DNA from 3 places in the Anaerotignum lactatifermentans genome. Region 1 is predicted to be linked to each of the others. Evidence: riboswitches for the same ligand, from Rfam matches in the RefSeq annotation. Region 1 holds a riboswitch; each other region holds the start of a gene.
What was found. Region 1 has a riboswitch for FMN ahead of INF29_RS04105 (FGGY-family carbohydrate kinase). Riboswitches for the same ligand answer to the same signal wherever they lie in the genome.

Region 1 (10,902 bases):
TGATAGTAAGGCGCTTTTGGAATTACTGCTGCAGTTCAAGCGCCAGGGAATGACAAGCATTATTATTTCTCATAAATTAAATGAAATTTCTTATGTAGCAGATAAAATCACCATCATCCGTGACGGTTCCACCATTGAAACATTGGTAAAAGGCGTAGACGACTTCTCTGAAGAACGTATTATCAAAGGAATGGTAGGTCGTGATATGTCCAGCCGTTTCCCTAAGAGAGAATCACATATTGGTGAGGTTATGCTGGAAGTCAAAGACTGGACAGTATATCATCCCCAGTTTGAAGGCAGAAAGGTCTGCGACAATGTTTCCATGAATGTCCGCAAGGGCGAAGTTGTCGGGATTTCCGGTCTGATGGGCGCAGGACGTACAGAACTTGCCATGAGTATGTTCGGTCACAGTTACGGCGCAGACATCAGCGGTACTTTAAAACTGCACGGAAAAGAAGTACATCTGAAAACAATCAAACAGGCTATTGAAGCAGGTCTTGCTTATGTAACAGAAGACCGTAAAGGCAATGGTTTGGTTTTGTCAAATCCTATTCGTGTGAATACAACACTGGCACGTATGGAAAAAGTATCTCGTCATGGTGTCATTGACTTTGACGCAGAACGTAGTGTAGCAGAAGATTATAAAAATGCACTGCACACAAAAACCCCCAGTATTGAACAGAATGTTGGCAATCTTTCCGGCGGTAACCAGCAGAAAGTATTGCTGGCAAAATGGATGTTTGCCGACCCTGATGTTCTGATTCTGGACGAACCCACAAGAGGTATTGACGTTGGGGCAAAATATGAAATCTACTGTATCATCAATGATCTGGTTGCAGAAGGAAAATCCGTTATCATGATTTCTTCCGAACTGCCCGAAATTTTGGGTATGAGTGACCGTGTTTATGTTATGAACGAAGGTCGTATGGTAGCTGAACTGCCTATTGAAGAAGCTACCAGTGAAGTGATTATGTCTAAAATCCTGCAGTCCAGTGCGAAGAAATAAGAAAATGAAGGGAGCGTTCTCCGTATGAATAAAGTAAAAGCGGCCATGAAGAAAAATACCATGCTGTTTGTATTGGTAATCGTCACGGTCTTATTCCAAATCTTAATCACAATTAATGGCAAAGGTTCCATGTTTGCGCCGACAAACGTGTCCAACCTGATCATGCAGAACAGTTACGTTGTAATTCTGGCAACCGGTATGTTGCTGTGTATTTTGACTGGTGGTAACATCGACTTGTCCGTTGGTTCCATCGTTGCTCTGGTAGGTGCTGTTTCCGGTATCCTTATCGTAAATATGCACGTGAATATTTATGTTGCAATGATTGCATGTCTGTTAGTTGGTCTTGCAATCGGTGTTTGGCAGGGCTTCTGGATTGCCTATATGAATATTCCGCCTTTCCTGGTAACCCTTTCTGGTATGCTGGTATGGCGTGGTCTGGCAACAGTCCTTCTGAATGGTACTACCATTTCTCCTTATCCCGATAACTATCTGAAATACTTCACATCTTACATCTCCGGCGGCGATGCTAACAGCACATTGATCATCTCTCTGGTAATTGGTGCTGTATGCTGTGTAGTCATGTTTGCAATTTCTCTGTATGCACAGGCGAAAAAACGCAGAAAAGGCTACGAAACAGGTAATACAACAATGCTGATCATCAAACTGGCAATCATCGCAGTTGTTATTATGGCTGCATGCTATCTGCTGGGCAAAAACAAAGGTATCCCTGTTGTACTGATCCTGCTGGCAATCGTTGTATTGGTATATGACTACCTGACAACACGTACTGTTCCTGGTCGTCACCTGTATGCACTGGGCGGCAACGCAAAAGCAACTCAGCTGTCTGGTATCGACACACGTAAGATTATGTTTGGCGCATATGTAAATATGGCATTCCTGTCCGCACTGGCTGCTCTGGTCTGCGTAGCACGTTTCAACTCCGCAGCTCCTTCCGCTGGTACTAACTACGAAATGGATGCCATCGGCGCTTGCTTCATCGGTGGTGCTTCCGCATACGGCGGTACTGGTACTGTAGGCGGTGCCGTAATCGGTGCGATCTTCATGGGTATCCTGAACAATGGTATGTCTATTCTGGGTATCGACGCAAACTGGCAGAAAATGATCAAAGGTCTGGTACTGCTGTTTGCCGTAGTATTTGACGTTGTAAGTAAAAAACGTTCCAAATCCTGATTTTAAGGAGGCTTTACAATGAATTATTTGCTTGGTATCGACATTGGTACTTCTGGTACCAAAACGGTGCTTTTTGATGAAGCAGGTCATGGGGTTGCCTCCTATACAGGGGAATATCCTATGGCACAGCCGAAAAATGGATGGGCAGAACAGGATCCTGCGGATTGGTGGAAAGCTGTTGTAGACGGCATCCGCGCTGTTCTTGCAAAGAGCGGCATTGACGCAGGAGAAATTCGTGGCATTGGTTTATCCGGTCAGATGCATTCTTTGGTACTGTTGGATGAAAATGGCGAAGTCCTTCGTCCCTCTATCCTGTGGTGTGACCAGAGAACCGCTGTGGAATGTGAAGAAATTCATGCTTTGATGGGCGGCAAAGAACGCTACATCGAAATCACAGCCAACCCTGCACTGACAGGTTTTACTGCTGGTAAAATCCTTTGGGTAAGAAAACACGAACCTGAAATTTATGCAAAAGCACGCCACATTTTGCTGGCAAAAGACTATATTCGTTATAAACTTTGTAATGTATTTGCGACAGAAGTTTCTGATGCTTCCGGTATGGGTCTGCTGGATGTGCCGAATCGCTGCTGGTCTCAGGAAGTATTGGAAAAACTGGATATTGATCCTGCAATGCTTGCAAAAGTATATGAAAGTCCTGAAGTAACAGGTACCATCACTGCTGAAGCGGCTGCTTTGACAGGACTGAAAGAAGGTACCATCGTTGTAGGCGGTGCTGGCGATAACGCAGCGGCAGCTGTTGGTACAGGTGTTGTAGAAGATGGTAGAGCTTTTGCTACCATCGGTACTTCTGGCGTGGTATTTGCCCACACAGATAAACTTTCCATCGACCCTAAGGGCAGAGTACATACTTTTTGCTGCGCAGTGCCTGGCGCATGGCATGTGATGGGCGTTACATTGGCAGCTGGTCAGTCTCTGAAATGGTATCGCGACAATTTCTGTGATGCAGATAAAGTGGAAGCAGAAAAACAGGGCGTAGATCCTTACGATCTGATGACAGCAGAAGCTGCAAAAACACCTATCGGTTCCAACCGTTTGATCTATCTGCCTTACCTGATGGGTGAAAGAACACCTCATTTGGACCCTGATTGCCGTGGTGCTTTCGTTGGTCTGTCTGGCATGCATACAAGATATGATCTGGTGCGTGCCGTTATGGAAGGGGTTACATTCAGCCTTCGTGACTGTGCAGAAATCCTTCGTGGTATGGGTGTACAGTCTGATGTGATTCTGGCTTGTGGCGGCGGCGGTTCCTCCGCTTTCTGGCGTCAGATGATGGCAGATATTCTGGGATGCCCTGTGGCAACCACCATCAGCAAAGAAGGTCCCGCTTTGGGTGTAGCAATCTTGGCAGGTGTTGGCGCAGGTCTGTATCCTTCTGTACCAGAAGCATGCAGACAGATTGTTGGCGTCAATGCTTCTCAGGACCCTGTTGCAGAACATGTGGCAGAATATGATAAATTTTATGAAATCTACCGTGGTCTGTATCCTGCATTGAAGGATAGCTGGAAGGAACTGGCAGAATTATAAAGAGAAGGTGAAAATATGAAAATCGAATCTGTATTCGATGCATCTTTCCGTCAGTACGGAAAGGTAGTGGAAGGACTGCATTTGGATGAACTGCTGACAGCTCTTTCCAAAACAGAAAAACCCGCAGATGGTGTCATCTATGTTCCCGGTGATGATTCTTTGGAAAACACACCCGCTAAAAAAGAACTGGAAGATAATGTATATGGCGGTATGCCCATTCAGATTGGTTTCTGCAATGGTACAAATACAAAACTGAACTGTGTGGAATATCATCGCGACAGCGAAATCAATATTCCTTGTGAAGATATGATTCTTCTGCTTGGCAAACAGACTGATATTACGCCAGACTATCATCTGGATACAGCAACCATTCGTGCTTTTCTGGTGCCTGCCGGAACAGCAGTGGAAGTATATGCAACAACACTGCACTACGCACCTTGCAATGCAAAGAAAGATGCAGGCTTCCGCGTAGCTGTGGTACTGCCCAAAGGCACAAACACAGATAAACCTGAAATTGCAACACTGAACGCAGAAGATCCCCTCCTGCGCGCAAGAAATAAATGGCTCATCGCCCATGCCGATGCCAGCGAAGCCGCTGATGGCGCATTCGTTGGCCTGGACGGAGTCAACATTGACATTGCAAATGAAATTTAAAGAGAAGACATATTTTGAAAGAGAGGTAATCTAATATGCAGAATATTCCTGTAGTAAAAATGGGTATCATTTCCGTTAGCCGCAGCTGCTTCCCAGTTGCACTGTCTGAAATGCGCCGTCACAATGTTGTAAATGCTTATGGTGCTGATCTGTATGAATGCCCCATCTGTGTAGAAACAGAACTGGATGCAAAAAAAGCAGTAGAAGATGTAAAAGCTGCTGGCGTTGACGCACTGGTTGTTTTCCTGGGTAACTTCGGTCCTGAAACACCTGAAACAATGATTGCTGATATGTTTGATGGTCCTCTGATGTACACATGTGCAGCAGAAGGTGATGGCGACCTGATGAATGGTCGTGGTGACGCTTACTGTGGTATGCTGAATGCTTCTTACAACCTGGGTCTGAGAGGCAAAAAAGTATACATTCCTGAATATCCTTGCGGTACAGCAGAAGAAGTTGCACAGCAGATTCGTGAATTTGTTCCCGTTGCAACAGCTCTGGTTGGTTTGAAAGGTCTGAAAATCTTTGCATTTGGTCCTCGTCCCAATGACTTCCTGGCTTGTAATGCACCTATTAAAGCCCTGTATGATCTGGGTGTAGCAGTGGAAGAACATTCCGAACTGGATCTGCTGGTAGCTTACAACAAACATAAAGACGACCCTCGTATCCCTGCTAAAGTAGAAGAAATGGCAGCAGAACTGGGCAACGAAAATCCTTATGCAGGTGTTCTGCCTAGACTGGCTCAGTATGAACTGACACTGGAAGACTGGATGAAAGATAATCTGGGCTGCTCCAAATACGCTGCATTTGCAAACAAATGCTGGCCTGCATTCCAGACTGAATTCGGCTTCGTTCCTTGCTATGTAAACTCTCGTTTCACAGGCAGAGGTATCCCCATTTCCTGTGAAGTAGATATTTACGGTGCACTGAGCGAATACATTGGTCTGTGTGTATCCAACGCACCTGTAACACTGCTGGATATCAACAACTCCGTACCTGCACAGATCTACAACGAAGATATCAAAGGCAAATGCGATTACCGCCTGAATGAAACATTCATGGGCTTCCACTGCGGCAACACATGCTCCAGCCTGCTGTGCAATCCTCATATGAGCTATCAGCTTATTATGAAACGTCAGCTGGAACCCGATGGTGAACCCGATATCACAAGAGGTACCATGGAAGGCGACATCAAAGCAGGGGATATCACATTCTTCCGTCTGCAGACAACAGCTTCCACACAGCTGCGCGCTTATGTAGCACAGGGTGAAGTTCTGGATGTTCCTACACGTTCCTTCGGTTCTATCGGTATCTTCGCAATTCCCGAAATGAACAGATTCTATCGTCATGTTCTGATCGAAAAACAGTATCCTCACCATGGTGCAGTTACATTCGGTCACCACGGCAAAGCGCTGTTTGAAGTATTCAAATATCTGGGCGTAACAGATATCGCTTACAACCAGCCTAAATCTTTGCCTTATCCTACAGAAAATCCCTTTGCATAATTGCAAAATAGTTTGGAAATCCCTTTCTTTCAGGAAGTTTCGTGGATGACTTCCTGATAAACAGGCAGCCATATATGTGGCTGCCTGTTTTTTATGCCATTAGTAAACATGACAGAAAAAAGGGGTGGATTATCGTCACCTTTGCGCTTGTAGACTATGTGCAAGAGCGGTATAATGTATGCGTAGGAAAAAAGTGTCTTCGGGGCAGGGTGAAATTCCCTACCGGCGGTGATAGCCCGCGAGCCGCTTTTGGTGGCAGGATTCGTTGAAATTACGAAGCCGACAGTATAGTCTGGATGAGAGAAGATATGCTTTTTTGTTCTGCGGTTTTTTTCGTGCAGAAAAGAAACATTGCCCTGTAAGATGACTTGCTTATGGCAGTCAGAAATATACGGGGTTTTTTTATTGCCCCCAATACAGAAAAGAGGCTAAATTGTATGGAAAAGTATTACCTTGGTTTTGACGCAGGAACCCAGAGTGTGAAAGCAGCTGTTTATGACAGCAACATGCAGTGCATCACAGAGCACAGCACACCGACAGTGCTTCGCTATCCACATCCTGGTTGGGTGGAAATGGATGCAGATCAGTATGTGGAGGCAGCAGTGACCAGTATTGCGGCTTGTACAAAAGAAATGCGGGAAAAAGGACTGTCACCGGAGAACATTCGGGCAATCTTTGGGGATGGTGTCATTTTGGGTATTGTGGGTGTTGATGAAGACGGAAACGCCATAACACCATATATCAATTATCTGGATTCTCGTACACAGGCAGATGCGGAGGAACTGGCGGCTTTGGGATTGGATATCTGGGCGAAAGAAACGGGTAATCCTTTGCCAAACTGTATGTTTCCAGCGTTATTTGCAAGATGGTTCCTGAGAAATAATGTAGAATTTCAGAAACGAGGAAAGAAATTCCTGCATAATGCTCCTTACATTTTGTCTCATCTTGCTGGATGTAAAGCAAAGGACGCTTTCATTGACTGGGGTACTATGTCCGGCTGGGGACTTGGGTATAAGGTTGAAAAAAAGGAATGGAGCGATGAACAGCTGGAAATATTGGGGCTGTCCAAAGAATATCTGCCAAGAATCGTGAAACCTTGGGATATTATTGGTCATCTCACAGAAGAATACGCAGAAAAAACAGGTCTGCCAGTCGGTATTCCCATTTGTGCTGGTGCAGGGGATACCATGCAGAGCATGATTGGATGCGGTGTTACAGCTGTCAATAGAGCGGCAGATGTTGCTGGGACATGTGCTATGTTCTGTATTGCAGTAGATGGTATCAAGCCAGAATTGAGCAGACCGGGAACAGACTTGATTTTCAATAGTGGTACACTGGAAAATACATATTTTTATTGGGGATTTATCCGTACAGGCGGTTTGGCACTGCGCTGGTTCCGGGACAATATTTGCGGAAAAGAAGGGGAAGGTGCTTATTTTGATGTGCTGACAGAACGGGCAAAACAGGTTCCGGCAGGTGCCAATGGCGTTTTGTTCCTGCCATATCTGACTGGTGGCTTTGGTGATATTTCAGCGGCAAGTGGTTGTTTTCTGAATATGACCATGGATACAGATCAAGCGGTGTTGTGGCGCGCGGTCTTGGAAGCCATTGCTTATGATTATATTGGTGTTACAGATGTATATCGTGCAGCTGGCGTTGATTTGAATCGTATTGTTGTAACAGAAGGCGGAAGCCGTTCGGATTTATGGAACCAGATCAAAGCGGACATGCTGAATTGTCGTGTAACAACATTAAAGACAGCGCAGGGCGCTGTTATGACCAATGCGGCAACAGCAGCTTATGCCATAGGGGATATTCCTGATTTACAGGAAGCGTTTGAAGCGAATCTGATAGAAAATAAATCTTTTGTGCCGGACCCCAAACGGACTGCTTTTTATCGTAAAGTATATGAAAGAAAAACAAAATTGGTGCGGGAGGAAATGCGCACAGCTTTTGCGGCATTGGAAGAAATGCGACATGTAAAAGAGGAATAACATATAAGTATTTCCCAACAGATGGTGGATGGAATGCATTCACCATCTGTTTTCTTTTTATTTGAAAAACTGGAATTTATTTTTGAAAGTATATTATACAGAAATGGTAAAAGAAATGTTTTTTTGTATATGGACACATGAAATTCTGTTTTTGATAGAATGTAAAAAAATACATAAATATTGAATTTTATATTGGGTGTGTACTGTTAATTTTTTAGCATAAAAACGGTATTTTTAAATTAATTTCATAATGTTACCCCAGAGCTAACTTGAATAATATTGATGTAAACATAGTAAATACATGTAAATAATGGAAATTATATAATTTGTATTGCATAATATTTTTTGCATGATATAATAGTCGAGAACTAGGTTTTTAAAAGTTTAGGAGAGGTGATAGGAAAAATGAACAAAAAAGTTGGAAAAATGACATTATCTATGGCTTTGGCTGCGGCATTAGCGTTTGCGCCTGCACAGGCATTTGCTGCGCCTGCAACTGACATTTCAGGTCATTGGGCAGAAAAAGTCATTACACAGTGGCAGGAAAAAGGATTGATTTCCGGCTATGAAGATGGAACATTCAAACCTGACAATAGCGTTACGCGTGCAGAGTTTGTGATTATGTTAAATAAAGCCCTTGGCTTTACACAGAAAGGCAATGTGACATTCAGCGATGTTTCCGCCAATGCTTGGTACTATGATGCAGTGGCTATTGCAGTGGAAGCTGGATATTGTGCCGGTTATGAAGATGGAACATTCAAACCCAATGCAACTATTACCAGAGCAGAAGCGGCTGTTATGATTGCAAAGGCGAAAGAATTAACTGCAAATACAGAAGCAGCAGATAAATTTACCGATGCTTCTCGTATTCCTGCATGGGCAAAGGGTTCCGTTGGTGCTGTTAGTGCGGCAGGATTTATGACCGGACGTACAGATGGTACATTTGATGCGACAAACACCATCACTAGAGCAGAAGCAGTATCTTCTTTGGACAGAACAATGGAAAAAGAAGAAACAGATGAGGAAGCAAAAGATGTTGTTGTAACAGAAGATGATACAGTCATTGAAGGTCAGACCATCGAAGGCAATTTGATCATTGACAAAGCTGTTGGTGAAGGCGAAGTTTATGTGAATGATACGACGGTCAAAGGTGATGTGATTGTAAGAGGTGGCGGAGATGATTCCATTTACTTTGATAATGTTAGTGTCAAAGGAAAAGTTTCTGTAGAGAAAGAAAATGTCAGATTGCAGCTGAAGGGTGATACAGATATTTCTGTTATTGAAGTAAAAGAAGCTTGCAACATTGAGGGGAAAGACTTTACAGGTACTGTAGATACCATTTCTATTACAAATGAAATTGACACAAGCAATAAAGTGACCATTGGAGTGCCCACAAACAGAGTAGAAATCAATGCAAAAGCAAGTGTTGTTGTAAAAGAAGATGTGAAGAAATTAGTTATTTCTGAAGATGCGGCATCTTCAAAAGTTGAAGTGGCAAAAGATGCAACTGTGAAAACAGTAGTAGCAGATGCAAAAGTTTCTATCACAGGTTCCGGTCAGATTGAAAAACTGGAAGCAAATGCCGATGGTATTACCATTTCCAGCAGCACAGATGTAAAAGACACAGAAGTGGCTGATGGCGTAGATAAGCCCAGCACAAGCACAGGTTCCAGCGGTGGTGGCGGCGGCAGCTCCAGCGGAGGCAGCAGTGTATCTGTTGCAGATAAACTCCTTACAGCAACCAGTTCTGCAATCAGCTACAAGTACGAAGATTATACCTATACGAGTCAGCTGACACATACAAAAGATGGCAAAAATGCAATTGTTATGGGTGAATATGCAGCTGAGGATATTCTGTCTGGTGCTGCTATGAACGATATGGCGCGTTATCTGGGTGCATTGTATCGTTTCGACAATGGTACAACCGTAAAATCCATTACTTATGGAGATACAGAATTTACATGGAGCAACAATCTTGATCCTGCATTGAAAGGTTCTAACTGGGTAAAAGATCCTAATGGAACAGAAACAGATGGAAATACATTGGTGTCTATCATTGTAGATGATTTCCAGGCTGGAAAGATTCAGGATGCAATCCAGTTGACACTGAAAGGTTCCAACGGTTCTACCATTACGTTGCGCTATGGTTTCACAGTAAAAGAGGATGAAACAGCAAAAGCACTGATGGAAGCAACAAAATCCGCTATTGCTTATCAGTACGATGACTATGAGTACACAAGTCAGCTGACACATACTGTCGATGGCAAAAACGCTGTGGTATCTGGCAGATATGACACCATGGAAACTGTACTGTCTGGTGCGTCTATGAATGATATGGCACGTTATCTGGGTGCATTGTATCGTTTTGACAATGGCGCTACTGTAAAATCCATTACTTATAATCAGGAAACATACACATGGAGCGACAACCTTGACCCCGCTTTGAAAGGTTCTAACTGGGTAAAAAATCCAGAAGCATCTGAAGCAGAAGGAAATACATTGGTATCCGTCATTGTCGATGAATTCCAGGCTGGAAAAATCCAGGATGCAATTACATTTACATTGGAAGGAACAGATGGTTCTGCACTTACATTGCAGTATGGATTTATCGTTGGTGAAGTAACAGCGAACAACAGCGATACACTGAAAGCGGCATTGGCAAATCCCAGTGTTGAAACTGTGAAAGTAAGCGGTGACATTACTTTGGATGAAGCAGTAAATGTGGATCGTCAGGTAACAATTGAAGTAAACGAAGGCGCACAGCTGAACCTGAACGACAGTTTTTCCATTGGAGAAAAAGTAACTCTTATCAATAAAGGCACCATTACAAATAACGGTACTATGACAAACAATGGTTCTTTTGATACATACGAAGGCAAATTGGCAGGCACAGGTCAAGTGATTGTTGCAGATGGCGCTGTGCTGAAAATCAATGCCAACTACAATAATGGTGCAGACAGTATGCTTCCTACTGTAACAAAAATCGAAGTACAGTCTGGCGGTGCAT
Region 2 (10,902 bases), on a different contig from region 1:
GTGCTTTCTCTGGATTGTATGCGACAGGCATCCAAGGAGGCGCAGAAACATCTGTGTGAAAAATGGGATTACTGCGTTTGCGAATTGGTGCCGGAACAGGCATGATATAGATAAAAAAAGCTGATTCTCTTTGAGAATCAGCTTTTTTGGTATCAGAATCTGGCAATGACCAGGGTATCTTCCCCATGAATGACCGTATTGCCATCGGGAATGACAGTGCCCTTTTCATTTTGTATCATGACGATAAGGGTGCCTTTGGGCAGGGACAGTTCCCGCAGGGATTTGTCTTTCCATTTATGGGTCTTGTCAATGGAAACTTCGTAGAGGGTCAGGTTTTCCCGGTCTTCGAATTCATGTCCTGCCAGTACCAGCAGGTCGCCTGCCTGCAGGACGGTGGAGCCATTGGGCACCAGAGAAACGCCGTTTCGCAGGATCAGGGTCACCAGCAGTTCCGGCGGCAGGGGGACATCCTTCAGGGAATGGTCTACCCATGGATGATGAGGGCTGATGGAAATCTTAGAAAAGGTGATGTCGCTTTCTGCCTGATAGTCATTGAATGTGCGGCGGACGTCGGCTTTCTCGTCGATCATATTCAGTTTATGTGCCATAGGTGCCAGCAAAGTGCCTTGCAGAGAAATGGAAAGGAGCACGATGCAGAACACCAGGTTGAACAGATTGTATTCCATAGGTGCGCCGCTGAGGACTGCCTGAATGGCAAACACAATGGAAGCGGCTCCCCGCAGCCCAGACCAGGAAACCAAGCCGATCTGTTCTTTGGAAGAACGGAAAGGCGCAAGCACCGCAGTTACGGAAAGGGGTCTTGCCACAAGGGTCAAAAACGCCATGATAAGCACAGAGGGCAGGAACACCGCAGGCAGCTGAGAAGGCGTCACCAGCAGTCCCAACAGGAAGAAGATGACCATCTGGGCAATGCCTGTCAATACGTCGAATGTCAGCACCAGATCGCGTTTATGGGGCAGATAGGAGTTCCCCATGACGATGCCGCAAAGATATACGCTCAGATACCCATTGCCGCCCAGAGCGGAAGGCAGAGCATAAGCCAGCGCGGAAACAGCCAGAAGGAATATGGTATTCCCCTGGTCGATGTAGAAATTGCAGCGGTTCAGCACAAAAACAGCGCCTTTTCCCAACAGCAGACCCAAAATGCTGCCAATGGCAAGCTGACGCAGCACCAACAAAGGTACAGATACCTGATCCCCTGTGAGTATGGTGATCCACAGCAATGTCAGCATATAGGACATGGGGTCATTGGAACCGGACTCCATTTCCAGCATGGAAGCGGTGTGGTCTTTCAGATTCAGCTTTTTGGAACGGAGAATGCTGAATACGGAAGCGGCGTCTGTAGATGAGATGACAGAGCCGATGAGCATGCTTTCTGCCCAGGGAAGATGCAGGACGAAGTGAGCAAAGACACCCACCAGCCCGGCAGTGAACAGTACGCCCAGGGTGGAAAGCAATGTGGATTTGACGGCAACGGAACGGGCTTCTTCAAAATTGGTGCCAAAGCCCCCGTAAAACATGATGAAAATCAAACTGATGGAACAGATGATTTCTGAAATATGGTAATTGTTAAAAGAAATATGCAGTATGCCATCAACGCCGAAGCACATGCCAAGAGCCAGAAACGCCAACAGGGACGGCACCCCTAGGCGAAAGGTCAGACGATGCACCAGAATGCAGATGATGATGACAATGCCTGTCAGCAATAAAATTTCGTTCAATGGACATTCCTCCTGTTCTGCCTGCCGGCGGCATAAGTTTCTATTCTAAGTTTAGTGGGAAACGGCATGTTTTGGCAACGATTTTTTCAGATTTGTAAAATTTTGGCAAAGCAGGCGGCCTTTTTGCGGAAAAATTATGTCAATATGCAGAAGTGGGAAGGAATCGCAGCACCGGCGGCGAATACAAAAAAAGGAAACCATTTGAAGAAAGAAGGCGAATTATGGAACCATATTTGCATAAAGTACAGTATTACGAAACAGACAAAATGGGCATTGCCCATCATTCCAATTACATCCGCTGGATGGAAGAAGCCCGGGTGGATTTTCTGGAAAAAATCGGCTGGGGTTTTGACCGTCTGGAAGCGGAGGGCATTGTTTCCCCTGTGGTAGGGGTACATGGACGATACAAAAAAAGCTGCACATTTGCCGATGTGCTGGAAATCACCGTAAAGGTGCAGAAATACAACGGCATGATGATGCATCTGGCATACGAAATGAAACTGGCAGGAACCGCACAGGTGCTCTTTACAGGCGTTTCTGAACACTGCTTCTTAGAACAGGCAGGCAAGCCTCTGCGGCTGAAACAGAAATGGCAGGAGCTGGATGAAATCCTGAAAAACTGCGTAGCGGAATACGAGGCGGAAAAAGCATAAGAAAAAAGGCTGGAATCCTTGGTATGGTAAGGATTTCAGCCTTTTTTGTTTTCTTATGAAACTGCGTTTTTTCAGTCCTGACGGCAGGGAGGCAGGGGACGGTTTGTCAGCAGGGCACGTTCTACGCTCCAGTAGAAGTTTTCTTTGCCCACATATTCGTCCAGGTCTGTTCTGCGCATCATTTCCATGGCACGGGAGGGCAGACCGCAGAGAACCACGTCTACGCCTTTCATCCGCAGGTTTCCGATGAGGGTGCGGAGGGTCTGGGCACAGGAAATGTCAATGTTGGATACACCACGCATGGACAAGAGCAGTGTGTCGCAGTCGCCGATTTTTGTGGAGATATCTGCCACATTCTGGGTGTTGGCAAAAATCATAGGACCGGTGATGTAAGCCACCATGGCGTTATTGTAACGATTCCGCAGGACAGGGTCTGTCACACGCAGACGTTCCATGTCTACCTTTTCGTAGTTGATTTCGATGAAGGACAGACGGGACACCAGGAAAATCAGACCGATGACAACGCCTACCAGAATGGCAATGGTCAGGTCGAATACGATGGTGGCAATCATGGTTGCCAGAAATTCCAGCATAGCCCCTTTGAATTTATGGGAGAACATATACAGGATAGAGTTCCATTCGTTCATGCGCCATGCAGTTACCATGAGGACACCGGCAAGGGCTGCCATGGGAATCTGGCTCATGACGGGAGCCAACAGGAACATGGAAATCAAGAGCCCTACGGCGTGGAACATACCCGTCAGACGTGTTTTTGCGCCGGAACGGATGGCAACGCTGGTACGGGCAATGGCAGCTGTGGCAGGGATGCCGCCGAAGAAAGGCAGCAGGATATTGCCCACGCCCTGGGCGATAAGTTCCTGATTGCTTTTCAGTCGAACACCTGTCATCTGACCTGCGCTGGCACCGCAGAGCAAACTTTCAATCATGCCCAGAATGGCAATACTGAAGGCAGGCATGATGAGGTTTGTGACGGTGGTCAAATCCAGTGCGGAAAAGAGCAGTCGTTTTTCCGGGAAAAGGGTCTGGGGGATGGTGCCAACGGTGGGCACATCCAAACCAACGAAAATGGAAAAGGCAGTGGTGAGAATGATGCTCACCAGAGATGCAGGAACCACAGCATTCCATTTTTTCGGGAAGAACACCATAAACAGCACCACAAAGAGACCAATGCCTACGGAAGTCAGATTGGGATGGAAGCCCAGTGTGCCGTAGCTTGCCAGTTTGGCAATGGTGGAGGCGCCTTCGCTGTGGGTGCCGAAGAAGTTGTCAATTTGCCCCAGAGCAATGACGATGGCAATACCGGAGGTAAAGCCTGTGATAACGGGAGCGGGTATGAAAGAGGTCAGTTTCCCAAGACGGAGGATGCCCGCCAGAAGCAGCAGGATACCAGCCAGCAGTGTGGCAATGAATACGCCGTCCAGACCATAGCCTGCCACCAGTGAAGTGAGGATGGCTGCCATAGCCCCTGTGGGACCGGAAATCTGATAATATCCCCCAGCCAGCAAGCTCATGACCAGACCGGCAATGATGGCGGTAATCAGACCAGATGCGGCATCGGCACCGGAACTGACACCGAATGCCAGTGCCAGCGGCAGCGCAACGGCGGTAACGGTCAGACCTGCCATCAGGTCTTTCATCAGTGCGGCGGAATTGTATCCCCGAAACTCGTGTTTCAAATCTTCTGCGAACCCTCGCAGCATAGAAAAAACCCCCTTAAATTTTCACATAAATCCATTCAAAAACATAAAAAATGCATCTGCTCCCAGTGTCTCTTGGTCGTGACAATCAAAGGGGCACATGCGCTTCCATCATAGCAAAAAGCAGATGGTTTCTCAATGGGTAAGTGGAAAAAGAGATGGAAAAAATAACCATGGGTGTCATACATTTTTTTGTATATTATGTTGTAAGGGGAAGGTGTTGAGAAAAATGGAAAAAACTGACATTCTTTCATAAAGGTAACATACAAACATACAATCATATAACAAAATATGCAAAAATTCCGAATGTCTTTTGCGGATGGACAAAGGGGAGAGAAAACATGAAAAAAGCACAGGAGTTTTCTTCTTTGGAAAAGCCCTGTGCCTCTGTTTCGTGTATGATTTTCAGTCTTTGAAATAGATCTTGCCGTCTTCCACTTTGGTGATGACCGCCAGAGAATCCACCAGATAGCCGGCATCTCTGAGTTTTTTGCTGCCGCCCTGGAATTCTTTTTCGATGATGGCTGCAATACCGCATACAGTGCCGCCTGCCTGTTCTACCAGATTGGCAAGACCTGCTGCTGCTTCGCCGTGGGCAAGAAAATCATCAATGATCAAAACTTTATCATTGGCGTTGAGATAATTTTTGGATACACGAGCGATGGACACGGTACCCTTTGTAAAGGATTTGACGGGCGCGCCGTAAAATTCCTCTGTCATGGTATTGGGCTGTGCTTTCTTGGCGAAAACTACAGGCACCAGATCAAAATAAATGGCGGTGATGGCAGCGATGCCGATGCCGGACGCTTCGATGGTCAGGATCTTATTGATGCCCAGATGACCGAAACGACGGTGGATCTCCTTGCCCAGCGCCATAAACAGACCGATATCTAACTGATGGTTCAGAAAAGAATCTACCTTTACGACTTCGGTGCCGATTTCTGTCCCATCTTTTAATATTCTTTGTTTCAACAACTCCATGATTCAGACTCCCTCTCACTGCAATAACACGTTCCGTATCAAAATAAAGTATTATCATTATACGGTAGTATTTTTGCAATGTAAACAGGTGTTTTGGGAAAAGGTTGTTTTTTGTGCATTTAGAGGAAAAGTCCAAAGAAAAGGAGCAATTTTCGGACGCTTTCCCTAATGGACAGGAAAAAAACAGGGGGAAAGATACAAATTTCATGCAAGCAGATGCATTTTTCTGCTTTTTTGCAGGAAAAAGCGTATGTTTTGGCGAATATACAAAGCAAATGGAACAAATGAGGAGGCGCTGGAAATGGCTTTTTTGGATAAATTAGGAGAACTGGCAAGAACCGCGGCGGACAAAGCCAATGATGGACTGGAAATCAACCGCATCAACAGCGATATTGTCATACAGAAAGGCAATATCAATGAGTACCAGCGGGAGCTTGGCATGTATTACTGGGCGAAATTCGTCATGGGCGACCAGCTGGACGAAGAAGCTACAGCCATTTGTGATAAAATCGTAAAGGCACAAGACCGCATCAAGGAACTGGAAGCGGAAATCGAACAGGTGAAGGCGGACCGGGAAGCGGAAAAAGCGGAACGGGCAGAGCAGAAACGTCTGGAAGCAGAAGCTGCGGCACAGGAGGCAGCAGAAAGGGCTGCCCAGAAAGCGGCGGAAGCAGCCGGTGATGTACAGGTCACCGATGCGGACGGTGAAGTGGGCAGATTCTGCGGCGGCTGCGGCGCACCTTTGGCAGAAGGACAAAAGTTCTGCGGCGCTTGCGGAAAGCCTGCCGATGATGTAAAATAAAAAAACAAAGACACATTCTTCGGAAACGAGTGCATCTCTACCGGCGGTAACAGCCCGCGAGCCGAAAGGCTGATTCGTTGAAATTACGAAGCCGACAGACAGTCTGGATGGGAGAAGAAATACAATGGAAATGACATTGATTTTTTCGGCTGTCCAGAGAACAGAAGAATTTCAAAAGGACGCCGAAAGGCGTCTTTTTTTTCTGCAAAAATGAGGAGGGAATGGCATGGAAACGGGAAAAGAAAACATTCTGGGTACGGAAAAGATCAGTAAACTATTGATGCAGTTTTCCATACCGACAGTGTTGACGCTTATTGTCAACTGTCTGTATAACATTGTGGATCAGATTTTCGTGGGGCGCGCCGTGGGCATCAACGGCGTAGCAGCCACCAACGTGGCATTCCCCATGATTACCCTTTCGGCAGCCCTTGCCCTTATGGTGGGGGACGGCTGTGCTGCCAACATCAGCCTTTGTTTGGGCAGGAAGGAACGGGACAAAGCGGAACAGACCTTTGGCAATGCCTTTGTACTGCTGATACTGGCAGGGGTTCTGCTGGCAGCTGTCATCATCATCGGCGGCCCTGCCTGCGCCCGTCTTTTTGGGGCATCAGATGCGGTTCTGGATTTGTCTGTGACTTATATGCGCATCCTTGCACTGGGGCTGCCTTTCCAGATGGCAAATATGGCATTTACGGCAATCATCCGTTCTGACGGCAATCCCAAGTATACCATGCGAAGTATGATGATTGGGGCAGGCATCAATCTGGTTTTAGACCCTATCTTCATTTTCGGCTTTGATATGGGTGTCACAGGGGCAGCTATCGCTACCATCATTGGGCAGGTAGTGGCTGGACTTATCTGCGTGGCCTATATTCCCAGATTTGAGCACATCACTTTCTATAAAAAATATCTGAAACTGTCCGGCAAGACCTGCGGCAGTATCCTTTCTCTGGGTTTCCCCAGTTTCTGTATGCAGATGGCAACGGCGCTGACACAGATCGTCATGAACAACCTCATGACAGACTGCGGTGCGGTCACAAAATACGGCAGTGAAATTGCCCTGTCCTGCTACGGCATCATGATGAAGATTTATCAGGTGGCACATGCCATGTTCGTTGGGGTGGCATCCGGCACACAGCCCATCAACGGCTACAATTTCGGGGCAAAACAGTATGGCAGGGTGAAACAGACTTTCCGTGTGGCTGTGACGGTGTCGTTCATCATTTCCATTGTGTGGTTCGGCATTTTCCAGCTGGGCGGCGGCTTCATGGCTGGGCTTTTTGTGAAGAATGAACCTCTGCATCTGGAATTTGCGGTGTTCTGCTTCCAGCTGTATATGCTGGGCTTCTTCGTGTATGGTCTGCCGCAGGTGACAGCGTCCTTTTTCCAGGCTATTGGCAAGCCCGCAAAATCCCTGTTGGTGGCATTGTCCAGACAGATTATCTTCCTGATTCCTCTGGCGCTGATTTTGTCCGGCAGATTCGGATTGACGGGGGCATTGGCTGCGGCGCCCATTGCCGATGTGCTGGCGTGTCTGCTGGCGGCAGTGCTCATCTGGACAGAGTTTCGGTTCTGGAAGAAAAACAGTATGGCATAAATTGGGTCGGTATCTGCTTTCTTTAGCGGATACCGGCTTTTTTTCTGCCCAAAAGGCATAAGGACAAGAAAAGGGGGATAGGATAAAGGTAAAAAACGGAAGTGGATGCCATGAAAAAGAAGAAATATCTGGGAATTGGGTTGCTGTTTGTGTGTTGTTTTCTGGCAGGCAAGACAGCAGGGAAATTGCAGGCGGCTTTTGTACCGGCGGCACAAATGACAGTGGAGGAGGCAAAACTGGCGGTTATCATTGACGATTTTGGCTACAACGGCGCAGGAACGGCAGAGATGCTGGCGTTGGACATTCCTTTTACAGCGGCGGTGCTGCCTTTTTCTTCCCATACGGCGGAAAACGCGGCACAGGCGAAAGCGGCAGGAAAAGAGGTCATTATACATATGCCCATGGAATCCCTGACAGGAAAACCCGAATGGGTAGGGGATGGTGCTGTGTGCCGGGGCATGTCGGCGGCGGAAGTCCGGCAGTGTATGGAGGCGGCGTATTGTGCGGTACCTCAGGCGGCAGGGGTCAATAACCACATGGGTTCGGCAGTCATGGAGGATGCGAATACATTGGGCTGTGTGTTGGATGTGGTACGGGAAAAAGGCGGCGTCTTTGTGGACAGTGTCACCACGGCAGAGAGCAAATGCGGCACATTGGCAGGAGAAAAAGGAGTGCCTTTATTGGAACGGGATGTATTTCTGGACAGCACCACGGAAAAAAGCGTGGTGGAGGAACGGCTGCGGGAAGCGGCAAACATTGCCAAAGCAAAAGGAAGCGCCGTTGCCATTGGGCATGTGGGGCCGGAAGGGGGTGTGCTGACAGCCCGGGTTTTGGCGGAAATGGCACCGGAACTGGAAAAAGAAGGCATCCGTTTTGTGACGGTGTCGGAACTGGCTGGCAGCCATTAAAATAGTTGCGCCGGGAAACCAAAACTGTGGTATAATGTCTGCAAAATAAAATTTGCAGAACAGGGAAATTTTCCCTAGGAGGAACTATGGCATACTGGAATTCCAGAGGGCTGCGGGGCAGCGCTTTAGAAGAAATCATCAATTTCACAAACGAATCCTACCGGAAAAAAGGGCTGGCATTGTTTCAGAAAATACCCACGCCCATTACGCCGGTGGAGGTGGACAACAAACGCCGCACCATTACGCTGGCATACTTCGACCAGAACAGTACCGTAGACTATATGGGCGTGGTGCAGGGGATTCCCGTATGCTTTGATGCCAAGGAAACGGCGCAGAAGCACCTGCCCCTCCAGAATATCCATGAGCATCAGCTGCGGTTTATGGAGGATTTTCAGGCACAAAGGGGCATTGCCTTTTTGCTGGTGTATTTTTCTGCGTTGGGGGAATATTATTTTTTACCTCTGGAAACATTGCAAGTCTATTGGGAAGCGGCACAGAAAGGCGGACGCAAATCCATCCCCTATGCTGCTTTTGAGAAGAAATATCAGATATTCCAGCAGGGCGGCGGCATGCTTCATTATCTGGAAGCCATTGCCCGCTATCTGGAAGAAACGGAACCGAAAGGAAGTGATGGCACATGCTGAAAAAATCTGTGGTGGAACATACATTGGAAGCGGCTCTGGAAACAGGGGCGGACTTTGCGGAACTATATGTGGAACAGACCAAACGCAACCATATTGCCATGGTGAACGGGCAGGTAGAAACGGCTTTGGGCGGATTGGATTACGGCGCAGGGATTCGCTTATTCTGCGGCAATCGTGTCATTTACGCCTTTGTCAATGATACTTCCGAAGAAAATCTGGTGCGGACGGCACGGGAAATGGCGTCAACGGTGAAGGGCACCCATCTTTTGCGTCTGCCGGACTGGAAAACGCGTCAGTGGCAGAACATCAACCCCATTTTTGTACTGCCGGACGATGTGGAAAAACGGAAAAAAGCCGATTATCTGGCGGCAGCATCGGCGGTGGCTTTTGCCTATGACCCTGCCATTACCCAGACCCGCACAGGCTTTCTGGATGTGACCAAAAACGTATTGGTTGCCAATTCCGAAGGCGTTTGGGCAGAAGAAAGACGGGTGCGCAGCCGTTTTACGGTGGAGGCGGTGGCGTCTTCCGCAACGGAAAAACAGAGCGGACATCTAGGACCCGGCGGTTCGGTTGGCTTTGAACTTTTTGACCAGATTAACGTGGAGGATACGGCAAGGGAAGCGGCAAGAATTGCCATGACCATGCTGGGGGCAAAACCTTGTCCCGCGGGGAAAATGCCGGTAGTCATCGACAATGGTTTCGGCGGCGTGATTTTCCATGAAGCCTGCGGACATGGGCTGGAAGCCACAGCGGTGGCAAGAAACGCCTCTGTATTCGCCGGAAAACTGGGACAGCAGATTGCGTCTCCTTTGGTGACAGCCATTGACGACGGCACCATTCCCAACGGCTGGGGCTCCGCCAACATGGACGACGAGGGCACACCCACCAGACGGAATGTACTCATTGAAAATGGTGTCCTGAAAACCTATCTGGTGGACCGTATGAACGGCAGAAAAATGGGAGCGGCAGTGACAGGCAGTGCCAGACGGGAAAACTACCGTTTCGCGCCTACCAGCCGCATGACGAATACATTTTTGGCTCCGGGGGACAGTACACCGGAAAGCATCATTGCAGACACGCCTTATGGATTGTATGCAAAGCAGATGGGCGGCGGCAGCGTAGACCCGGCAACGGGCACATTCAACTTTGCGGTGCTGGAAGCTTATATCATCCGCAATGGACAGATTTGTGAGCCTGTCCGTGGAGCGACCCTCATCGGCAAGGGGGCGGAAGTCCTTATGCAGATTGACAAAGTGGGCAACAACCTGAAGCGGGCACAGGGCATGTGCGGCAGCATCAGCGGCTCCATTCCCACAGATGTGGGACAGCCTATGATTCGGGTCAAAGAAATGACCGTAGGCGGAAGGGGGTAACCGAAAAGAATGGATTACAAGAATTTTCAGAAAATACTCATCGAAAAAGCCCTTGCGGCAGGATTTTCCGACTGCGAGGTATATTATAAAGGCAGCAAACATTTTGAGGTTATGATTATGGAGGGAGAAGTTTCCGATTACGAAAACAGCACATTGCAGGGGATTTCTTTCCGCGGCACATGGCAGGGACGGACAGGCTATGCCTATACGGAAAAACTGACAGAGCCGGCGGCGGATTATCTGGTGGCAGCGGCAAAAGAACACGCGGAACTTCTTTCCGAAAGCGAATGGGAGGAACTGTACCACGCTGGGGACGTTTATCCTGCGCTGGAAGGGGAAAATCAGGCTCTGGAACGGCTGACCACAGAAGAAAAAATACTGGCGGCAAAGAAAATGGAGCATGCCGCCCTGAAAGGGGAAGATTCCATTGCCTCCATGGATTACTGCGTGCTGGATACAGACTGGATGGAAACTGCCATTG
Region 3 (10,902 bases), on a different contig from region 1:
AATCCCAAGGGGAAAAGCGGGAGTTTCAATGCTTTTGAGCAGATGGATATTCTGCACCCCGAAGAAAACGGGGGCAGCAAAGCTGACTTTGCGGAGCAAAGTGCTTGACCCAACTGCTTTATACTTCTGTCTAATCGTCAAAGGCCCCATGAAATGAGCCTTTGACGAAAGGTGTTCGACTTCGTCGACACCTTTGAATTACATCTTTCTTGCCAGATCAACCATTTCGATGGCGGAGCATGCCACGTCATAGCCTTTGTTGCCTGCTTTTGTGCCTGCACGTTCAATAGCCTGTTCAATGGTGTCTGTAGTCAGTACGCCGAACATCACAGGTACGCCTGTTTCCAGAGCGATGTGTGCTGTGCCTTTGGAAACTTCGTTGCAGACATAGTCATAGTGGCTGGTTGCACCGCGGATGACTGCGCCCAGACACAGGATGGCGTCATATTTGCCGCTTTTTGCCATTTTCTGTGCGATGGTGGGGATTTCAAAAGCCCCGGGCACCCATGCAATAGAAATGTCGTCGCCGTCTACGCCGTGACGCACCAGAGCGTCTTCTGCGCCGCTGACCAGTTTGCTTACGATAAATTCGTTAAATCTTGCGGCAACAATGCCGATTTTCATACCCTTGCCGTTTAAATATCCTTCTAAAACTTTCATTGCTGTATCCTCCTGACTTTGTTTTTATAAAATGTGAGAGAAAATGTGACCCATTTTCTGCTGTTTTGTCTGCAAATAGAATTCATCATCTTCCTGGGGTTCGATTTCGATGGGCACACGTTCCACAATGGAAACGCCGAAGCCGTCCAGACCATAAACCTTTGTGGGGTTGTTTGTGAGGAGCCGCAGTTCTTTTGCACCTAAATCCTGCAAAATCTGTGCGCCGATCCAGTATTCCCGCAGGTCAGGTGCAAAGCCCAGTTCCAGGTTGGCTTCTACGGTATCTCTGCCTCTTTCCTGGAGTTCGTAGGCTTTCAGTTTGTTGATGAGCCCGATGCCTCTGCCTTCCTGACGCATGTACAGCAGGATGCCTCTGCCTTCTTTTTCGATTTGTGCCATGGCTGCCGCAAGCTGCTGTCCGCAGTCGCAGCGGCGGGAACCGAATACGTCACCTGTCAGGCATTCAGAGTGTACACGGCACAGCAGGTTTTTGCCGTCGCCGATGTCGCCTTTTACCAGTGCAACGTGGTGTTCGCCAGTCAGGTCGTTCACATAACCAAAAATGCGGAATTCGCCGTATTTTGTGGGCATTTTTGCTTCTGCTTCCCGAATGACGTGTTTTTCGTTGCGGCGGCAATAGTTCTGCAAATCGTGGATGGTGATGAATTTCAGGTTGTATTTGTCAGCCAGTTCCCACAGGGAAGGGGTACGCATCATGGTGCCGTCGTCTGCCATGATTTCGCAGCACAGACCGCACTGTTTCAGCCCAGCCAGACGCAGCAGGTCAACGGTAGCTTCTGTGTGTCCTTCTCTGGTGAGCACGCCGCCTCTGCGTGCAATGAGCGGGAACATGTGACCGGGACGACGGAAATCCTGGGGTTTTGCGTCGTCTTCCACGCATTTTCTTGCGGTGTAGCCGCGTTCTTCGGCGGAAATGCCTGTGGTGGTGTCTACATGGTCAATGGAAACGGTGAAAGCGGTGCAGTGGTTGTCTGTGTTGTCAGAAACCATCTGGGGCAGCATGAGCTTTTTGCCCAGTTCTTCGCTCATGGGCATGCAGATGAGCCCTTTGCCGTGGGTTGCCATAAAGTTTACGTTTTCTGTGGTGGCAAATTCTGCCGCACAAATCAAATCCCCTTCGTTTTCTCTGTCGGGGTCGTCAGTCACCAGAATCATACGACCCTGACGCAGTTCTTCCAATGCTTCTTCAATGGTGTTATATTCACGCATAACGTTATCCTCCTATGTTTAAAATCCGTTTTCCCGGAGGAAATCCATGGTCAATGTGGATTTCTTGGGAGTGGATTCTGTGTTCTTTGCTAAAAATTTCTGAATGTATTTGCCGATGACGTCTGTTTCCAGATTGCAGGCGTAGCCTTTGGGACGGTCTAAAAGGGCGGTGTGTCCGCCGGTGTGGGGGATGATGCCTACTCGGAAGCTGTCTTTGCCCACATCCATGACCGTCAGGCTGGTGCCGTCAATGGCGATGGAGCCTTTTTCCACAATGCCCGAAAGGATTTCCGGGTCTGCGCCGATGGTGAGGACAACAGCCTGCCCCTCCGGCTTCTGGGAAAGGAAAGTGCCTTGCCCGTCAATGTGCCCCGTGACCATATGCCCGCCAAAACGCCCGTCTGCTGCCATGGCGCGCTCCAGATGTACCACGCTGCCCCGTTTCAGGCTGCCCAGATTGGTGCGGCGCAGGCTTTCCGCCATGACAAAGGCTGTAAAGCCGTCTTTTTCCAGTTTCGTCACCGTCAGACAGGTGCCGTTGACGGCGATGCTGTCCCCCAGCTTTGTGCCGCCCAGTACGGTGGTTGCAGCAATTTGCAGCTCGCCGCCGTCTTTGGTGAGGGAAACACCCCGAATGGTGCCCAGTTCCTCAATGATGCCTGTGAACATTTACTTCGCCTCCTGTTTCGGGAAATCATAAACGCAGAGTACGTCGTTTCCAAAGGTCTGTACTTCTGCCAGATGCAGGTCAGCCGCTTCCGATGGAAGGGATATGCCTTCTCCTGCAATGGGTGATTTTGCTGCTGCGCCCCCAAATACTTTTGCCCCAATGTATACATACGCCCGTTGTATCAGGTTTTCTGCCAGAAAAGCTGCGTTCAGTGTGGCGCCGCCTTCCAGCAGGATACCGCTGATTTGTTTTTCCCCCAGTCTGTCCATAAGGGCAGGGAGGGGAACTTTTTCCCCGTCAAATACAAGCACTTCTGCGCCTTTTGCTGTCAGAGCTGCCTGTTTTTCTTCGTCCTTGGAACAGGTTGCCACAATGAGGGGAATGTCCTTTGCCGTCTGCACCAGTTTGCTTTCCAGGGGAATTTGCAGTTTGCTGTCACAGATGATGCGGATGGGATTCCGTGCCTCATCACCCAGTCGGCAGTTCAGCATGGGGTCGTCTGCAAGAACGGTGCCGATGCCTGCCAGTATGGCTGGATACCGCCGCCGCAGAGCATGGACATGATAGCGGCTGGCTTCGTTGGTGATCCACTGGGATGCGCCGGTGACTGTGGCAATTTTTCCGTCGGCAGTCATGGCGTATTTCATTGCCACATAAGGACGCTTTGTGGTGATGTAGTGAAAGAAAGGACCGTTGAGGGCGTCACATTCCTCCCGGAGGAAATCTTCTTCCACTTCCACGCCTGCTTCCCGGAGGATAGCCGCCCCTTTGCCTGCCACCTTGGGATTGGGGTCACGGGAACCAATGACCACTTTGGCAATGCCTGCTTCCAGCAGGGCTTCTGTGCAGGGCGGTGTCTTGCCGTAGTGACAGCAGGGCTCCAGTGTCACATAGATAGTGGCGCCTTTGGGTGAGGTGCGGCAGTTTGCCAGCGCGTTGCGCTCCGCGTGGAGTCCGCCAAAGCGTGCGTGCCAGCCTTCCCCGATGATTTCGCCGTCCTTGACAATGACCGCGCCCACCAGTGGGTTGGGGTCAACGGCGCCGATGCCGTTTTTGGCAAGGGCAATGGCGTGCCGCATAAAATCCTGTTTTTCCATTTTCGCCACTTCCTTTTCTGCAAAAAAATAACCCTGAACAGACGGGAAACCGTCCACTCAGGGCTTTGAAATCCATGAAAAAATACGCATATCCAAAACAAAGGGTACCACAAACACACCCCTTTTTGGTATACACAAAAGAACAGAACAAAAACAGAAAAATCTGCCTTGTACTGTCATGATCTTCTTCCATCCAGACTATACTGTCGGTTTTGGAATCTCACCAAATCCTGACTTGAACCTATGCCAAGTCCTGCGCATCGCTGCGCTCGCGGACTATACCGCCGATCGGGAATTTCACCCTGCCCTGAAGATACTGCCGTATGTAGTTGACGCATTTATCATAGACCCATGTTAAGAAAAAAACAAGCCCCTTTTTTGAAAAAAATTGCATGGATTTGCATACAAAATTTCGTTATATTTGCATAATGACAGGAAAATGCAAATGCAGACTGCCAAAAAAACAGAACGGGCGCTTTTGGGAAAAAAGAGGGAAAAATCAGGGGCTTTGGGGAAAAATAACAGGGGCAAAAAGAAAATTGCAATTTGTATGAATTTTTCTCTTGCCTTTTGTGCAAAAGTATGGTAGAGTCATTGTAATAAAAGGGAGTAGCTTGTGCGGCAAGCCGCATCGTCAGCGTTCGTCATCTCGGTGTTATTACCCGGGCGCGACTAAAAGAACATTTTCTTGAAAAGCAAGACTTTTATTGCATAACGAGAGGATTCGGTGCAATAAAAGTCTTTTTTATTTGCACGGGACACAGAGAAAGGGGAATTTCTATGGACAAACAATGGAAATTATCGCAGGAAGAACTCCTGCAGGAACTGAACAGCTCCATGAACGGGCTGACAGCGGAAGAAGCAAAGAAACGGCTGGAACAGTACGGCTACAACAAATTGCAGGAAGGCAAGCGCAAAGGCGTTTTGCAGGTATTTGCGGAACAGTTCGCAGACCTTTTGGTAATCATTCTGATTATCGCAGCCGTCATTTCCGCTCTGACAGGCGGTCTGGAAGGCACCATCGTTATTCTGGCAGTGCTCATCCTCAATGCCATTTTGGGTACGGTGCAGCACTTCAAAGCCCAGAAATCTCTGGACAGCCTGAAGGCTATGGCAGCACCCAATGCCCGCGTCATTCGTGACGGTCAGAAAATGGAAGTGCCTGCGGCAGAACTGGTGCCCGGGGACATCCTGCTCTTGGAAGCAGGGGACGTGACCGCCGCAGACGGCCGTGTATTGCAGAACTTCTCCTTGCAGGTCAGCGAAAGCGCACTGACAGGGGAATCTGAAAACGTAAATAAAATCGACACACCCATTGATCAGGATGAACTGCCTTTGGGTGACAGACTGAATATGGTATACAGCAGCTCTCTGGTGTCCTACGGCCGTGCGGTGGTACTGGTTACAGGTACAGGGATGCAGACAGAAATCGGTAAGATTGCCGACCTGATGGAATCCGCCCAGGAAAAGGCAACACCCCTCCAGCGCAGTCTGGACGATTTCTCCAAGAAACTGTCCATCATCATCATGGTCATCTGTGCCATCGTCTTTGGTCTGGGTGTATGGCGTAATATGGGTCTGGCAGAATCTCTGATGTTTGCCGTGGCTCTGGCAGTTGCTGCCATTCCCGAAGCCCTCAGCTCCATCGTGACCATCGGTCTTGCCATTGGTACTCAGAAAATGGCGAAAGAAAACGCCATCATCAAAAACCTCCGTGCCGTGGAAGGTCTGGGCTGTGTATCCGTGATCTGTTCTGATAAAACAGGTACACTGACACAGAACCGTATGACTGTAAAGAAAGCTTATGCCAACGGCAAAGTTTGGGAACCTGAAGAAGCAAAAGGCAATGATAAAGCCGTGAACGGTCTGGTGGCAGAAAGTGTATTGTGTAATGACGGCGCCATCAACGGCGAAACAGCGGTAGGCGACCCTACAGAAACCGCTCTGCTGTCCTTCTGCCGTACCATCGGCGGCGATGAAAATAAAGTCAGAGAAGAATTCCCTCGTTTGCAGGAAATTCCCTTTGACTCCGACAGAAAACTCATGTCTACTCTGCATTTCAGAAATAACCGTTATGAAATGCTTATCAAAGGCGCCCCTGACGTACTGCTGGCAAGATGTACTTCTGTGGAACAGAACGGCGAAGTCCTGCCTTTGACAGACGAAATCCGCAGCGCCATCGTAGACCAGAACAGAGATTTCTCCTCTCAGGGTCTGCGTGTACTGGCATTTGCCAAAAAGGTGCTTTCTGAAAACCGCCCTCTGACATTGGAGGACGAAACCGACCTGATTTTCACTGGTTTGATTGCCATGATGGACCCTCCTCGTGTGGAATCCGCGCCTGCTGTTGCGGACTGCCGCAGAGCTGGTATCCGTCCTGTTATGATTACTGGTGACCATAAGATCACTGCTTCTGCCATCGCAAAAGAAATCGGTATCCTGCAGGATGGCGACAGAGCTGTAGAAGGCAGCGAACTGGAAAAAATGACAGACGAAGAACTTCGCAATGAAGTAGAACATATTTCCGTTTATGCCCGTGTATCTCCCGAGCATAAAATCCGTATCGTAAGAGCATGGCAGGACAGAGGTCATGTGGCAGCTATGACAGGTGACGGCGTCAACGACGCGCCCGCACTGAAACAGGCTGACATCGGTATTGCCATGGGTATTACTGGTACAGAAGTATCCAAGGACGCAGCGTCCATGATTCTGACAGACGATAACTTCGCAACCATCGTCAAAGCCGTAGCCAACGGCAGAAACGTATACACCAACATCAAGAACTCCATCAAGTTCCTGCTTTCCGGTAACTTGGCTGGTATTCTGGTGGTTATGATCACATCCCTCTTTGGTCTGCCTCTGCCTTTTACAGCAGTACAGCTTCTGTTCATCAACTTGCTGACAGACAGCTTGCCCGCACTGGCAGTGAACATGGAAAAACCCACTGGCGACCTGCTGAACCAGAAACCCAGAAGCCCCAAAGAAGGTATTCTGACAAAAGACTTCTTGCAGACACTGGGTATCCAGGGTGCCCTCATTGCAGTGGCAACCATGGCAGCTTTCTATCTGGGTATGCAGATCAACAACGGCATGGCTTGCACCATGGCTTTTGCAACACTTTGTATGGCACGTCTGTTCCACGGCTTCAACTGCCGCGGTTCCCGTTCCATCTTCCGTCTGCCTTCCAATCCTTACAGCGTAGGTGCTTTCTTCGTAGGCACACTGCTGCTGATGCTGGTACTGTTTGTGCCCGCACTCCATGGATTGTTTGACATCGACAACGCTCTGACACTGACAAACATCGGTCAGATTGTAGGTCTGGCATTTGCGCCTACCTTCCTGATCCAGCTGTCCAGAATCGTCAGAGGCAAATAAGATTACGTCACCCTATGGGGTTATGTGCAGTATAACCCCATAGCGATTTTTGATATCCCCGTATTTCCCTCCCAAAAAAATACGGGGTATTTTTTTGGAAAAAGAGGGGGAAGGAGATAACATGCGCAGGATATCTTTGCTTTGGAAAGTGGTTCGTATCACCCATGCGGAACGGTTTGCCGTTGGTTATGTACTGCTGTTGTTTCTGGTGGCAGTGGCAGTCTGGCTGGCAGATCCGTCCATCACCACATTGGCAGACAGTCTTTGGTACTGTTTTGCAGCGTCTACCACCATTGGCTTTGGAGATTTTGTGGCAGTGACATGGGGCGGCAGAATTTTGACGGTACTTTTGGCGCTTTACGGCATTTTTGTGGTGGCATTGGTGCCGGGGGTCATGGTGAATTATTTCATTGAGTTCAATAAGATTCGCTATAACGAAAGTCTTGTGCTGTTCATGGATCAATTGGAACATCTGGATACCCTGTCCAAAGAAGAACTTCGGAAAATTTCCGCCAAAGTCCGCAATTTCCGCAGAAAATAAAAAAACAGAGCATTTCTTTTTGGAAAAATGCTCTGTTTTTATTTGCGGGCAAGTTCTTTTTTCTTAAAAATCAGGGTGTTGCTTGCTATCTGACTGTACAAGGACCGCAGGTGTCCGCTGTTGCGCATGTACTGGGTCAGCACGTAAGTCAGGTCTTTGTCCCGAAAATCCCGGTGAAGGGCAATGGAAGGCGTTGTGGGCTGGGGCGGGAAGATTTCCCTTTGCAGCTGTATGGTCAAATCCATGAGGGCAGGATATTCTTCTCGTTCCGCAGAGCCTGTCTGCATGAGGTATGCCGTCTGTTCCAGCTCGGAGAATGTTTTCCAGAGGGTCACCAGCAGCTCATGATATACCGTGCCCGTTTCTCCCGGCAGTTCTCTCTGTATGTATTCCCTGCACTGGGCGTAAATCATGTGGAACTCCGTCAGCAGTTCATTGTACTCATGTAAATCCACGTTTTGTGACAAACTGTGACGAGCAATTTCCCAGTAGGAGGCGTGGAGCTGGAATAGTCTGCGGATGTTCAGGGCAAACTGCTTTTCTTTTGTGGTAGGGAAGAAAAACAGGTTGATGACGGAAACCAGCAGTACCGCCGTGATGACATAGGCAATACGCAGCCAGATCAACGTATTGTCCTGCATGGACATGGACGCCAGAATCAGGGCAAAGCTGGTGGAGAAAATGGGCTGTACCCATGTGCCGGGGGTAGAGCAGTACATGAAGAACATCATGAGAAAAGCAAAGGCAAACTGCATGGGAACTGTGGGCAGGAAAGGCTCAACCAGTGCCACCACCAAACAGCCCAAAGCCGTACCAATGGGACGAGTCACCAAACGATGCTCGCTGTCCTCAAAGCTGGGCTGGAGCAGCAAAAAGGCATTCAAAGGGAACCAGTATACATGGTTTGCGTGGGAAATAGCCATGGCGCCGCAGCTGATGGTCAGCACCACAGAAAGCCGCAGGGCAAACCGGGTTTCGATGGAATGGCGGGAAATGCGCCGCCGGAATTTCAGCCATGTTTCCTGCCAGTCTACGCCGAACCACTGGAGATTCTGCTTTTTTGTGGCAGGGTAAGTATGGCAGATCAGTATAAGCATGTGCAGACAGCTCCGGTAAAAGATGCGCACCCGTCCTTCGGGCATTTCTCTTTGCTCCAAGAGAGTACGGGCTTTGGCAATGAGTTCTGTGTTGTCTGTTTCGTTGAGGGTCTGGGACGCTTCTTCTGCCAATTCCGCCACCTCTGTCAAACGGGGCAGGGCATTTTGCTGAACTTCGTCCTGCTGCCAAGCTTTGTCCCGCACCAGATAAAAACTTCGCTGGAACATGACTGCCAGCATATCAAAGCATTTTTTGCCGTGGTCGCCTTTTTGGAACACCGTCTGCATCTGGTATGCCATGCGGTGGTAAGTGTCCTCTAATTTGTAGAGTTCTTTGGAAAAATCGTCGTCAGTTTCCCCGTCAGCAATGCGGGTGAGCATTTGAGAAAGCTGTTTCAGTCCGGTATGCAACGTCTGAACCGTAGGTTTTGCCTGCTTTTTGCCACGCTGTAAATAGGGATATAGCTTCAGTACAATGGCAAGGAATACCCAGCAGACCAGCACCACTTCCAGCTGTACGCCAAAGTCCTTTGGTTCCGGCGGCATGAATTGCAGGAATACGAATATCATGGCGCTGGCAAAATATCCTTTTGGCACGAATTGTGAAGATTGCAGGAAAACTAATGCAAAGGGAATGGCGAAATTCAAGAGCAGAGAAAGGGGCATATCCAACGTGGCAATCATGGCGAAAAGGGCAAGGGCTTCGCAGATGACCAGCTGACGGAACAGATACCCCCAGGAGTTGTATCGAGCATGGCGGATCTGGAACAGTACCGTGATGACAGAGGCTGTCATGACAAACTGCAGACCAAAAAACACTGCCACAATCAGGAAAGATGCGCCAAAGAAAAGCACCACCGGCAGTGCGCCCCGCCAGTTGGGTCGAAATTTGGGCAGATATTTTTTGATTTTTTCCATGGATACACCTCCTTTTTTCTTTGATGTTAAGATTTTGTATATTTTTTATGATAGCACAGTTTGGAGGCATTGAAAATATGGCAGGGGATTTTTGCGTGAGAATGAGGGCGGAAAAATCCTTATGTTACGGATATTACGATTTGTTTAAGGCTTTCTTACGAATGGCGGAAAACAGTTGTTTCTTAAGGAAAAACAGAGTACAGTAGCATTAGAAGAGGATAAAAATTCCATGAAAAGTTTTTCATTGATATGGGGGTGTAATTTATGAAGAAGAAACATGCGATTACCATTACAGCTGTGCTGGCGGCTTCTATGGCTATGAGCGTCACCGCTTTTGGTGCGCCCACGGACATTCAGGGCCACTGGGCACAGAATACCATCAACAAATGGGTGGATAAAGGGGACATCAGCGGCTATCCTGACGGGACTTTCCGCCCTAACAACATGATTACCAGAGCGGAATTTGTGGTGCTGGTAAATAACGCCATGGGCTACACAAAGAGCGGCTACGCTTATTTCTCCGACGTACCCAGCCATTACTGGGGTAAAAATGCCATCCAGACCGGTGTGGCAGCAGGCTATATTTCCGGCGACGGCAACGGCATTTTCCGTCCCAATGACCCTGTTACCAGACAGGAAGCGGCGGCCATGATTTCCCGTATTCTGGATTTGAAACAGAATGAAAGCCGGGCATACCGCTACACTGATTCCTACGCTATTTCCAATTGGGCAAAAGGCGTGGTGGGCGCTGTCAGCGAAGCAGGCATCATGGCAGGCTATCCCGATGGCTCCTTTGGACCGAACCGTGTTCTGACAAGAGCCGAAGCTGTTCTGGCACTGGATAAGACCGTGAACTACAAGCCCGGCGACAAGGAAGAAGATAAAGAAGAAACCCAAAAAGAAGATATGCTTCTGACCCAGACCAAACTGGAAGATACCACCATCACTGGTGACCTGACCATTTCTGACCGTCTTGGCACAAAGACCATCACACTGGAAGATGTGACGGTAAAAGGCAAACTCATCGTAGATGGCGGCGGTGAAATCATTCTGAAAGATTGTGACATCAAAGAAATGGTGATGGATCAGAAGGATACCGCAGTGAAAGCCAGCGGCAAGACCGCTGTGGAAAAAACCACATTTAAGAAAATCGGTAAACTGACCGGCGGCGATTATACAGACGTTATCGTGGATAAAGAGCTGTCTGGTTATATCACCATCGACGCAAAAGTACGTAATCTGACACTGGATGCAGAAACAGACCTGAAACTGGGTTCTGACGCCAGAATCAAAAATATGGAAATCACCAAAAAC

Region 2: it holds a riboswitch for FMN, as region 1 does, so the genes downstream of both, INF29_RS02990 (MATE family efflux transporter) here and INF29_RS04105 (FGGY-family carbohydrate kinase) in region 1, are expected to answer to the same signal.
Region 3: it holds a riboswitch for FMN, as region 1 does, so the genes downstream of both, ribD (bifunctional diaminohydroxyphosphoribosylaminopyrimidine deaminase/5-amino-6-(5-phosphoribosylamino)uracil reductase RibD) here and INF29_RS04105 (FGGY-family carbohydrate kinase) in region 1, are expected to answer to the same signal.

Annotation. Positions count from the first base shown of each region.
Region 1 is NZ_JADCKK010000010.1:15,081-25,982, reverse strand. It holds gene mmsA (multiple monosaccharide ABC transporter ATP-binding protein) at 1-1,006, shown strand, start outside; gene mmsB (multiple monosaccharide ABC transporter permease) at 1,031-2,197, shown strand; gene xylB (xylulokinase) at 2,216-3,742, shown strand; gene INF29_RS04115 (DUF4867 family protein) at 3,758-4,396, shown strand; gene INF29_RS04110 (L-fucose/L-arabinose isomerase family protein) at 4,432-5,901, shown strand; FMN riboswitch at 6,093-6,213, shown strand; gene INF29_RS04105 (FGGY-family carbohydrate kinase) at 6,339-7,895, shown strand; gene INF29_RS04100 (S-layer homology domain-containing protein) at 8,301-10,902, shown strand, end outside.
Region 2 is NZ_JADCKK010000007.1:24,849-35,750, reverse strand. It holds gene INF29_RS03020 (cation transporter) at 1-105, shown strand, start outside; gene INF29_RS03015 (potassium/proton antiporter) at 153-1,742, opposite strand; gene INF29_RS03010 (acyl-CoA thioesterase) at 1,964-2,395, shown strand; gene INF29_RS03005 (SulP family inorganic anion transporter) at 2,467-4,116, opposite strand; gene INF29_RS03000 (xanthine phosphoribosyltransferase) at 4,519-5,094, opposite strand; gene INF29_RS02995 (zinc ribbon domain-containing protein) at 5,396-5,896, shown strand; FMN riboswitch at 5,908-6,019, shown strand; gene INF29_RS02990 (MATE family efflux transporter) at 6,123-7,493, shown strand; gene INF29_RS02985 (divergent polysaccharide deacetylase family protein) at 7,604-8,401, shown strand; gene INF29_RS02980 (Holliday junction resolvase RecU) at 8,488-9,045, shown strand; gene INF29_RS02975 (TldD/PmbA family protein) at 9,039-10,421, shown strand; gene INF29_RS02970 (TldD/PmbA family protein) at 10,431-10,902, shown strand, end outside.
Region 3 is NZ_JADCKK010000016.1:1,770-12,671, reverse strand. It holds gene ribH (6,7-dimethyl-8-ribityllumazine synthase) at 199-660, opposite strand; gene INF29_RS05855 (bifunctional 3,4-dihydroxy-2-butanone-4-phosphate synthase/GTP cyclohydrolase II) at 685-1,890, opposite strand; gene INF29_RS05850 (riboflavin synthase) at 1,909-2,559, opposite strand; gene ribD (bifunctional diaminohydroxyphosphoribosylaminopyrimidine deaminase/5-amino-6-(5-phosphoribosylamino)uracil reductase RibD) at 2,560-3,657, opposite strand; FMN riboswitch at 3,835-3,976, opposite strand; gene INF29_RS05840 (cation-translocating P-type ATPase) at 4,438-7,032, shown strand; gene INF29_RS05835 (potassium channel family protein) at 7,154-7,573, shown strand; gene INF29_RS05830 (FUSC family protein) at 7,612-9,588, opposite strand; partial or broken gene INF29_RS05825 (Ig-like domain-containing protein) at 9,853-10,902, shown strand, end outside.